2 regions of the Kluyvera huaxiensis genome follow, and region 2 is predicted to be linked to the other one. Evidence: predicted binding sites of a transcription regulator. Region 2 holds the regulator's gene; the other holds the start of a gene.
What was found. Region 2 encodes Fur, which represses iron uptake genes when iron is present. Its sites were predicted from a motif close to ATAATAATGAGAACNACTATCAA; they were not measured.
Positions count from the first base shown of each region.

Region 1 (5,469 bases), on a different contig from region 2:
ATGGTCGCCGGATTCCTGGTGCTGGGGGCTATCATCGTGGCGTTTATTCCGATGAAGACCGCGACGAAACCGGTAGTGAATGCCGGAGCCGCGCCAGAGTCGGCGTAACGGATTGTCCGGGCGATAAAGGTCGCCCGGACATTTCACTTAGAAGGTGTAGCTCGCCCCGACCTGAACCGTACGGTCGCGACCAATCCAGCAGTTGCTGCTGTCATAGCAGGTAAACGTCTCTTTGTTGGTCAGGTTCTGCGCGCTGGCTTTGAGCATCAGCCCGCTCAGGCTGCTGTCCACCGCCGACATATCGTAAGAGAGCGACATATCGTACTGAGTTGTGCCCCCCAGTTTCCCTGCATCGTTAGCCTGTGAAATCTCCATTGGACCGGTATAGCGCACCCCGCCGCCTACGGTCAGCCCGCGCACGATGCTCTGGTCGAAGGTGTAATCGCCCCACAGATTAAACGCATTTTCCGGTACCTGGGTCGGGCGTTTGCCCTGATAGGTTTCATCTTCGGTGTTAATGGCGTGGGTATAGGCGTAGTTGGCTATCAGGTTAATGTTGTCGGTTGGACGGCTAATCGCCGACAGTTCCGCACCGTTCGACTCAATCTCCCCGGTCTGGTGGTAGTTCCAGCTTGGATCAGCGCTCAGCACGTTTTTCTGGCGAATATTAAACACCGAGGCGGTAAAGGTGGTGGCGTAGTCAGCCAGCAGGTACTTCACGCCGCCTTCCAGCTGTTTACTGGTGGTCGGTTTCACCTGATCCGCCGTCAATCCACGGGCCGGGGAAATGGGTTTGAAACCTTCCGAGTAGCTGATGAACGGCGAAATACCGTTGTCGAAGGCATACAAGACGCCCAGGCGTTTGGTCACGCGGTCTTGCGAGATCCACTCTTTCTGGTCGCTATTGAGGTAGTCGGTAGTGCCTGACTGGTACTCGTCGTAGCGCAGGCTGGCGAGGATATTCAGGCCGCCGTAGGCAATTTGATCCTGCAGGTAATAGCCTTTCTGGTTATAGGAAAGCCGGTTTTTCTGCGCGGTATAAAGACCTAATGCATCTTCACTCACCAGGCCAAAGTCTGGGTTACGCATATCCAGATTCGGCGGCGGGGTTAAATAGTTTGAATAGCGGTAGTGGTAATGCGAGTTCAGCTTCTGATAGTCAAACCCGGCCAGCAGATGGTGCTGCCAGTCGCCCAGCGCCAATGTGCGCGTGAGCTGGTTATCAATGTTGAAGCTGTGCAGATCTTCATCGGTAGTATAGGCCGCACGGCTGATGTCATAGACCGCCGTCGGGCTATTACCGGTGGAGTAAACGCTCTGCTGATGGGTATCGATATCAAAGTAGCGTGCTTTCTGTGCGATGCCCCAGCCGCTGTCAAACTCATGTTCGAAGCTATAGCCAATCATCCATTGGCGCTGCTTGAAGCCGCTCCAGTCATCGCCGGCAAAGGCGCGTTTATCCGCATACTGGGAACGTAAATAGGAGAGCGGCAGCGGGTTCGACGGCGTCAGGCTCGGGGTATTTTGCGCCAGCGCGTCAATGGTCAGGCGCGTTTTATCGCTCGGCTGCCAGGTCACGCTCGGTGCCAGCAGATAATCTTCATAGCGGCTGGTGTGCGGCTGATCGTCGCCTTCGGTCGCTTTACCCAGCAGACGGTAGCTCCAGTCGCTGTCGGCGACCTGTCCGGTAGAGTCGATGTAACCTTCTTTCAGATTACGGGTTCCGGTGTTAAAACCGATTTCCGTTCGTGGGGTCGTCTGCGGTTTTTTACCCTGAATGTTCACCAGCCCGCCCGGCGAACCGTTGCCATAGAGAACCGACGACGGCCCTTTCAGAATATCAACGCTCTCAATCAGCAGCGGATCGATCCGCGCTTTGGTATTCCCGGTGACGTTATACGGTAGCTGTAGGCCGTTGTAGTACTCGTTATCGACGCTAAAACCGCGAATTTTATACTCGCTCATGTAGGTGGTGCTGCCGCGTGATTCGGTGGACACCCCCGGCGCGTAGCGCAAAATCTCGTTCACCGAGGTGGCGTGGCGTTCGCTGATTTCATGCTGACTGATGGTGTTGATGACCTGCGGTGTTTTACTTTCCGGTACCGCCGACTTGGTGGCACTGTTGGTCCAGCCGGGCAGTTCACTCCCCTCGCCCGTGCCGGAGGCAGTGACCACCATAGTGGATTCCTCGGCGGCATACCCCTGTGTTGAAAGTGCGAGTGCAATCATCCCGGAAAGCGTACAAACGCGAAGACCTGTCTTATTCATTATGGTTGAGCTCAAATCAAATAAAGAACGATAATTATTATCATTAATATTTGTAATTCAACGCCAAAATAAACAGGGCTTTAGGAGTGTGATGCAGGTAACAGATTTGATGAAACGACAACGGCCCCTTTCGGGGCCGTTGTCAGTAAAACGCGGGAAACATTATTCGCGGCGAATCAGGCGGAATACCGCCAGCACAACGATGGCGCCCACAACCGCCACCAGGAAACTATGCAGGTTAAAGCCGCTGACGCTGCCGCCCAGACCAAACGTGGTCGCCAACCAGCCGCCGACAACCGCACCGACAATCCCGAGGATACAGGTGAGAATGAAACCACCCCCATCGCGGCCCGGCATAATCAGTTTGGCAATAACACCGGCAATCAGACCAAAAATAATCCAGGTAATAATACCCATTTTTCCCACCTCTTAAGTTCCATTAACACCAATAAAAGCGCCGACATTCTGCGCCGCTAATGTTTCAAGTATAGGTAATTGTTCTTAAAAAACCTGGTCAGGCGATGATATTTTATGCAGATAAATACGAATATTGACGTAGGCACTGCCTTAAGTACTTTACGCAGCCGAAATCCGTGGAAATGTTAAAAATTTTCTCCAGGACGCTGAAGTTCTGTTTTTCGACGCCGATAGATAATTGAGAGTCTGCCATTCAGGAGCCATTCCCGGTGAGTGAGCACAACACACAGTTTCTTAAGCAAAACCCGTTAGCGGTATTAAACGTTCTCCGCGATCTTCAGCAGGCTAACGCCGCGCTGCGCGTGAGTTGGTCTTCGCGCCAGTTTATTAGTCGTATTCTCGACGTCAGCCAGCAGCAGTTGATTATCGACTTTGGCAGCCGTGAGGAAGATAACAATGCCGCCCTATCGGCGAATAATATCGCCATGGTCGCAGAAACAAATGGCGCCAAAATCGAATTCACGGTGCCACGGATGCAGGTGGAGAATTATCAGGGCCTGCCCGCCTTCGTAATGCCGACGCCGCCTGCGGTATGGTGTATCCAGCGTCGTGAATATTTCCGTATTCCGGCCCCGCTGTATCCGCCTTATTACGGCTGTGCCGTCCTGCCGGATAAAAGTACGCTGCGTTTCCGTCTGTTTGATTTGTCGCTAGGTGGGATGGGCGCTTTGCTGGACGCGGCGCCGCCGGAGATGCTGGCTCCGGGAATGGAGCTTAGAGAGATAGAACTCGATATGGGGCAATGGGGGCGTTTTCGCTTTGACGTCCAGCTGCTGGCCATCAGCGAGCGCAAAGTGGTCGACAGTAAGAATGAGACGATTGTGACGCCGCGCCTGAGCTTCCGTTTTCTGTATATGAATCCGGTGCTTGAGCGCTCGCTCCAGCGAATTATTTTTTCGCTGGAGCGTGAAGCGCGCGAACGGGCAAATAACGTTCGCTAACTACATGGCATCCATGGCTTTCTGTACTTTCCAGATATAGCGTGGCGCCTGAGGCGCGGGATGGTTCTTCACCACGTGGTCGAAGAATTCATCCGCGTCCAGATCGTTAATTTTAGAAATCGCCTTTTTCCTGTCGGACGAGAAGGTGCGCAGCAGCGCGCCCGCGCCGTTGGCATAGGATACGACCAGCGCATACTGCATAACTTCAGGATCGGTAATACCCGCCAGCGAGCCGTGTTCCAGAATGCTCAAATAAGCCGCGCCCATTGAGATATTCCGCTCCGGGTTTTTCAACTCACTGGTCGACGGCTGACCGCTCCAGCCCATGTGGCGATAAACATCCAGACCCGACGTTGACGCTTTAAGCTGCATCAGTCCCACCGCATTGGATTTACTCACCAGCGTCGGATTACCGCCGGATTCTACGGCAATAATGGCGGTGATAAGTCGCGGGCTGACGCCCCAGGCGGCACCGGCTTTTTCAGTAATTGGCATCCACTGCATTGCGCGTTTCACCGGAACCTCAGGATTCCACGGCGGATCGCGGTAATCCGATTTAGAACTACACCCGGCAAGTAATACAATTAAAAAAGCAAACCATCTTAATTTCACGCATCTATCCTTTTAGCTGAACTTTGCTGCCGTTAATGACAACCACTGGCTCAGGCGGCATGATACCCGTTTCATTCTCAGCAAGGAAATGCCATGTCTTCGTTTCATCTCATCGCCCCGTCCGGCTACTGCATCAACCAGACCGCCGCGCAGCGTGGCGTTACGCGGCTGGAAGCGTCCGGGCATCAGGTGGCGAACCAGCAGGTGATTCCTCGTCGCAACCAGCGTTTTGCCGGAACCGAGGCCGAGCGGCTGGCGGATATTAACGACCTAGCCACGCTGGGTGGGGAGAATCAGATTGTGCTGGCGGTGCGCGGCGGCTACGGTGCCAGTCGTCTGCTGGAGAGCATTGACTGGCCGTCGCTGATAGCCCGTCAGCAGCGCTCGCCGCTGTTAATCTGCGGCCACAGCGACTTCACCGCGATTCAGTGCGGTTTATTAGCCAAAGGCAACGTCGTGACCTTTAGCGGCCCTATGCTGGCAGGTAACTTCGGCGCGGAAAACCTCGACGGCTTTACCGAGGAACACTTCTGGCGCGCGCTGCGTAGCCCTACCTTAACCATCGAATGGGACGGCGACGGGCCACAATGCGCCGCCGAGGGAACGCTGTGGGGCGGGAACCTGGCGATGATCGTCTCGCTCATCGGTACGCCGTGGATGCCGGAGATCCGCGATGGCATTTTGGTGCTTGAGGACATTAACGAGCATCCGTTCCGCGTTGAACGTATGCTGTTGCAACTGCTGCATGCCGGTATTTTGCCGCGCCAGCGCGCCATCGTGCTGGGGAGTTTTACCGGAGCTAGCCCGAATGATTATGACGACGGTTATGATTTAGCAACCATGTACAACTACCTGCGTTCACGGTTATCGATTCCGGTCATTAGCGGGCTTGATTTTGGCCACGAGCCGCGCACCGTCACGCTGCCGTTGGGCGCGCAAGCACAGCTTTCGCATAATATGGGGCATTCGGCGCTGACGCTCACCGGCCATCCGGTATTAGCCGAATAAAAAACAATAATCACCGCTTATTAATTCAATGTTCGCGCCCTAATTATGGTAACGTTTTGTAACTAGCTTGTACGTTATCGGGGAGTGCGTGAACATTGGACGCCGCGGCAGTCATTAGTCTCTTTATTTTGGGTTCGGTCTTAGTAACCTGCAGTATTCTCTT
Region 1 covers NZ_JBEFLV010000030.1:13,567-19,035, reverse strand. The annotation lists gene hpaX (4-hydroxyphenylacetate permease) at 1-108, shown strand, start outside; gene ABOC97_RS22035 (TonB-dependent siderophore receptor) at 148-2,268, opposite strand; gene ABOC97_RS22030 (GlsB/YeaQ/YmgE family stress response membrane protein) at 2,431-2,685, opposite strand; gene ycgR (flagellar brake protein YcgR) at 2,955-3,686, shown strand; gene emtA (membrane-bound lytic murein transglycosylase EmtA) at 3,687-4,298, opposite strand; gene ldcA (muramoyltetrapeptide carboxypeptidase) at 4,392-5,306, shown strand; gene ABOC97_RS22010 (potassium/proton antiporter) at 5,402-5,469, shown strand, end outside.
Region 1: a site for Fur is predicted at 2,296-2,318, ahead of ABOC97_RS22035 (TonB-dependent siderophore receptor). Genes of this name have one in related genera too.

Region 2 (5,469 bases):
CTGCACAAAACCTGCACAATAATTCCCCCATCGTCCTCGTCCACGGCCTGTTTGGCAGTCTGGACAATCTCGGTATCCTGGCGCGCGACCTGATTGCTGACCACGATATTATCCAGGTTGATATGCGTAACCATGGACTGTCGCCGCGTTCTGAAGAGATGAACTACCCGGCCATGGCCCAGGATCTTCTCGATACGCTCGACGAGCATAATATTGAAACGGCGACGCTTATCGGCCACTCCATGGGCGGTAAAGCGGTGATGGCGCTGACCGCACTGGCACCGGAGCGTATCGACCGTCTGGTTGCGATTGATATTGCGCCGGTGGATTATCATGTTCGCCGTCATGATGAAATTTTTGCTGCGATCAATGCAGTGACCAACGCCGGTGTTGCCACGCGCCAGCAAGCGGCTACCGTCATGCGTGAATTCCTTCATGAAGAAGGGGTCATCCAGTTCCTGCTGAAATCCTTCGTTGACGGCGCCTGGCGCTTCAACGTGCCGGTGCTGTGGGAACAATACCCGCACATTGTTGGCTGGGAAACTATCCCCGCGTGGGATAAGCCTGCCCTGTTTATTCCCGGCGGCAATTCGCCGTACGTTACCGAAGCCTATCGAGACAGCCTTTTAGCCCAGTTCCCGCAGGCCAAAGCGCACGTTATTGCCGGTGCCGGTCACTGGGTGCATGCGGAAAAACCAGACGCTGTACTGCGCGCTATCCGCCGTTACCTCGCAGAGTGATTAAAAATGCATCGACCGCGCGCCAGAATGGCCGCGGTCGTTGGCGTGCGGGTTCCACTGATGTATGATTGCGCGCTGTCTGCGCTGGGCACTGCCCGGTAGCTTGTTTTCCCCGAAGTCACTCAGAATCATGGCAAAAGAACAAACGGACCGTACGACACTAGATTTGTTCGCAAATGAGCGTCGCCCGGGAAGACCAAAAACCAATCCGCTTTCGCGTGACGAACAGCTCCGCATCAATAAGCGCAATCAGCTAAAACGCGACAAGGTTCGCGGGCTTAAGCGTGTCGAACTGAAGCTGAATAACGAAGCCGTTGACGCGCTCAACGAGCTGGCGACTGCCCGTGATATGAGCCGCAGCGAACTCATCGAAGAGATGTTGATGAACCAGCTTGCGCTGCTGCACGGACAGGGGAAAGTCTGAAAAATCCCCCCAAAACACGCTTTCATGTAGCAGAGTGTGCAGTCCGGCACGATTGCTGTTTCCGCACACTGCGCTGTTCTGCTATGATTGCCCTTATCTGTGGGCAATAAGCCACCACCATATCATTAAGTTTCAAGAGGTTATTTTACTCATGGCAATCGTTGGCATCTTCTTCGGTAGCGATACCGGAAACACCGAAAATATCGCAAAAATGATTCAAAAACAGCTTGGTAAAGATGTCGCTGACGTGCATGACATCGCCAAGAGCAGCAAAGAAGATCTGGCTGCGTTCGATATCCTGCTGCTGGGTATCCCAACCTGGTACTACGGTGAAGCACAGTGCGATTGGGATGATTTCTTCCCAACGCTGGAAGAAGTAGATTTCAACGGTAAACTGGTTGCGCTGTTCGGCTGTGGCGACCAGGAAGATTACGCGGAATATTTCTGTGATGCCCTGGGCACCATTCGCGATATTATTGAACCACGTGGCGCAACCATCGTGGGTCACTGGCCAACCGCAGGCTACCATTTTGAAGCGTCTAAGGGACTTGCCGATGACGATCACTTCGTGGGTCTGGCGATTGACGAAGACCGTCAGCCAGAACTGACCGCGGAGCGCGTTGAGAAATGGGTTAAGCAGGTGGCTGAAGAACTGCACCTGGACGAAATCAAAAACGCCTAATCGCAATAATGAGGTGTAATTATCAAATTGCACCTCATTAATAGGTAAAAGCAATTAAAATAATAGCTACAAATTTTTAACTTTTTATCGCATACCTGTACAATATCTTCTGATTTAGCGCAGGTTCATCGCTCAGTTTGTCGGTGAAGCCTCGTTTTTGAAAGCTTAGCTTACCCGGGCCTTGCTGTTTTCATTTTGATAGGGCCATTCTATAATGAGACGCATTAATTCGGGTGCATTCTCTGTGAAACTTTCGCTGATGGAAGTTAATCGTTTAGCAACAGGACAGATTCCGCATGACTGACAATAATACCGCATTAAAGAAGGCTGGCCTGAAAGTCACACTTCCACGGTTAAAGATTCTGGAAGTTCTTCAGGAACCTCATAACCACCATGTCAGCGCGGAAGACTTATACAAACGCCTGATCGACATGGGTGAAGAGATCGGTTTAGCCACGGTTTACCGCGTACTGAACCAGTTTGATGACGCTGGCATTGTGACTCGCCATAATTTTGAAGGCGGCAAATCCGTATTCGAACTGACTCAGCAGCATCACCACGATCACCTGATCTGCCTCGACTGCGGCAAAGTTATCGAGTTCAGCGATGATTCGATTGAAGCGCGCCAGCGTGAAATCGCGACCAAGTACGGGATTCGCTTAACCAACCATAGCCTGTATCTTTACGGTCACTGCGCTGAAGGCGACTGCCGCGAAGATGAACACGCTCACGACGGCATCGAAAAATAACGACCGCCGCTCGTCAAAAAACCAGCCATTGTGTGCTGGTTTTTTTTTGCCTATCGGTCTGGTATCGACATAAAAAAACCGCTGCAAGCAGCGGTTTTCAGTTCTTAACACGACATTATTTTTGTGGCGTATTGTTGCTGCGAATTTCCTGCCAAATCTTATCGCACTTGCTGGCCACGGCCTGGTCGTTACCCGTTTTTCTCGCCAGAATACACTGCTGATAATCCAGCACGCGTACGCTTTCCTGGTTCGCGAACTGCTCGTGCTTCTTATCTTGTTTCAGCACGTTCAATACGCTCTGGCAGGCCTGGATTTTATCCGGATTACCTTCCGCCGTATTGATACAGGCGCTATAGGCATCTTTCAGTTTGGTGTCTTCTTTCGGCGCAGGTGACTGCGCACAAGCGGTAAGGCCGACAGCCATTAAGGCAACAATAATCAATTTTTTCATGCGATGAACCTCTTAGCGGCGGCAGAGGTTTCCCCCTGCCGCGTCATGCATCAGAAAATAGTGAACGGTGCGATAACCATGAATTTCACGTCACGCTCGTCCTGGAAGATGTTGCCGTAACCACCGCCCCAGCTTGGAATGTCGGAGTGGTTGTCATACTGGGTGAAGTGCAGTTTGAACAGAGTCCCTTTCGCGCGGCCATCCTGTACGGTGTAAGCCACATCGAGGCTGTAAGCAGACTCTTTGATTTTGTTGTTTTTGTCGTAGTAAGCATCTGGGTTCATCTGCCAGGTCGATGGCTTAGCATCCCATGCGTAGACGTAAGACGCGCCCACTGCCCAGCCCGGGAGATCCCAGTTTTTCAGGTCATACATCGAACCGAAGAACACCGCTTTTTCGCCGTTGGCGTTGAAGTCAGAGCGGTTATCCCACCAGATATCCAGACGACCGTTGGAGGAAGCGTAGGTTGGCGTCATACGCTGCAGGAAGAAGCCCTGCTGACCTTCAGCTTTAACCCAGGTCCCTTCCAGGCGGAAGTCGAAGACCTCTTTCAGCTTGTAGCCGAAGGTTAACGCTTGCAGCCACGCGGTGCCGTCGTAAATATCGTTCACACCGTGATCGCTCACTTTGTCACGGGTACCGTAGAACTGATAGCTGGTGGTCAGAGGGCCGCCAGGGATATCGAATTTGTAGCTACCTTTGGCGAAGTACTGATCAACATAGCCTTCTGCCTGACCAAATGCCGCTTCCAGCACCAGGTCATTTTTGAAATCGTATTTAGCGCCGATGGAGTGCAGGTAGTCGACCTTGGTCTTCTTATCGTTCTGATAGAAGTTATCCATTTCCAGATGCCAAGGTGCCTTGTACTCATTGGTCCACATGTAGGAGAAGCTCAGTGCACCGTTGTCGCCGTAGTCGAAGTTCGCCCCGGCTTCAGCGCCCTGGTAAGTACCAGGCATAAAGCTCCAGTGTGGTGCCAGCAGAGTTTGACCGGTTGGCTGAATGTAACCGGCACGTGCCCAGGTTGGCCCAAGCTTGAATTTAGCTGCCGCTTTATACAGGCTGATACCAGACTTATCACCGCTGTAATCTTCGCTATAACCTTTGTTTTTTGAAGAGAACGCGATTTCGTTCGGGTGACCACTTTCGCTGCTTTCGTTCATTTCAATCGCGGTAAATGCAGCGATATCAAGACCGAACATATCGGCGGCATAGCCAGACTGGAAGTCGAGATTGGCGTTCCAGGTGGAGTGAGAAAGGTTGGTTTTATATTTATCGTGATCGGTAACATCTTTACGGTCACGCTCACGCTGCCAGTAATAGATGCCGCCAGTTAATGATGAGTCGTCAATGAACCCTTCAGCTTTTGCATCCGGTGCCATTGTAAAGCCCGACAGTGCTGTCACACCGGCGATAGCCAGCGCCAGCGTACTACGTTTGCCACTAAACGTACGCATAGTTAAATCCTCTTTGACTTTTAAAATGCCGCCGCAAAGCAGAGGCAAAAAAATAAAAACTTTAAAAAAAATGAACTTCTGGAAAAAGGTGTTTCGCTACACCGATAGACTATTTTTCGCGACGCGAATTATCAATCCTTTTCCGCAACAAGAGTGCAGGATTATGACAAAGCGCACATATTTGGTTTCAATGTGTAACGGAGTGCGTTATTAACATTTCCCGTCACCAACCCTTATGGGGCCTGGATGAAATGTTAATGAGACCGTTTACATTATGTTTTTCCGGATGAATTACAATCATCATGCAAATGCATTAGAAGTGGCGTGATTGCATTAATTCGCTACGCGAAAATATTATTAGGCGATTCAGGGATAAAAAAAACGCCGCTCAGAGGCGGCGTTTTGGTAGGGCAAATGACCGTTTAGCCAACCCAGGTATCACGTAAACCGACGGTGCGGTTAAATACCAGCTTGTCTGCGGTGCTGTAGCGGCTGTCGAGACAGAAGTAACCCTCACGCTCAAACTGATACGCTTTACCGGCCTCAGCGGCCTGCAGAGATGGCTCACCGTAGCCCTGAGTGATAACCAGTGATTCCGGATTCATCACCGACAGGAAGTCTTCTGCGGCACCTGGATTCGGGACGCTGAACAGGCGATCGTACAGACGGATTTCAATCGGCAACGCGTGTGCAGCGCTGACCCAATGAATTACGCCCTTCACTTTACGGCCATCGGCCGGATCTTTGCTCAGGGTATCCGCATCGTAGGTACAGAAAATCGTGGTGATATTGCCTTCGGCATCTTTCTCCACGCGTTCTGCTTTCACCACGTAGGCGTTACGCAGGCGAACTTCTTTACCCATCACCAGACGCTTGTACTGTTTGTTCGCTTCTTCACGGAAGTCGGCGCGGTCGATCCAGATCTCTGCGCTGAACGGCACTTCACGGCTACCCATTTCCGGTTTG
Region 2 covers NZ_JBEFLV010000003.1:45,292-50,760, reverse strand. The annotation lists gene ybfF (esterase) at 1-740, shown strand, start outside; gene ybfE (LexA regulated protein) at 871-1,164, shown strand; gene fldA (flavodoxin FldA) at 1,316-1,846, shown strand; gene fur (ferric iron uptake transcriptional regulator) at 2,143-2,595, shown strand; gene ABOC97_RS04190 (ChiQ/YbfN family lipoprotein) at 2,711-3,046, opposite strand; gene chiP (chitoporin ChiP) at 3,097-4,503, opposite strand; gene glnS (glutamine--tRNA ligase) at 4,926-5,469, opposite strand, start outside.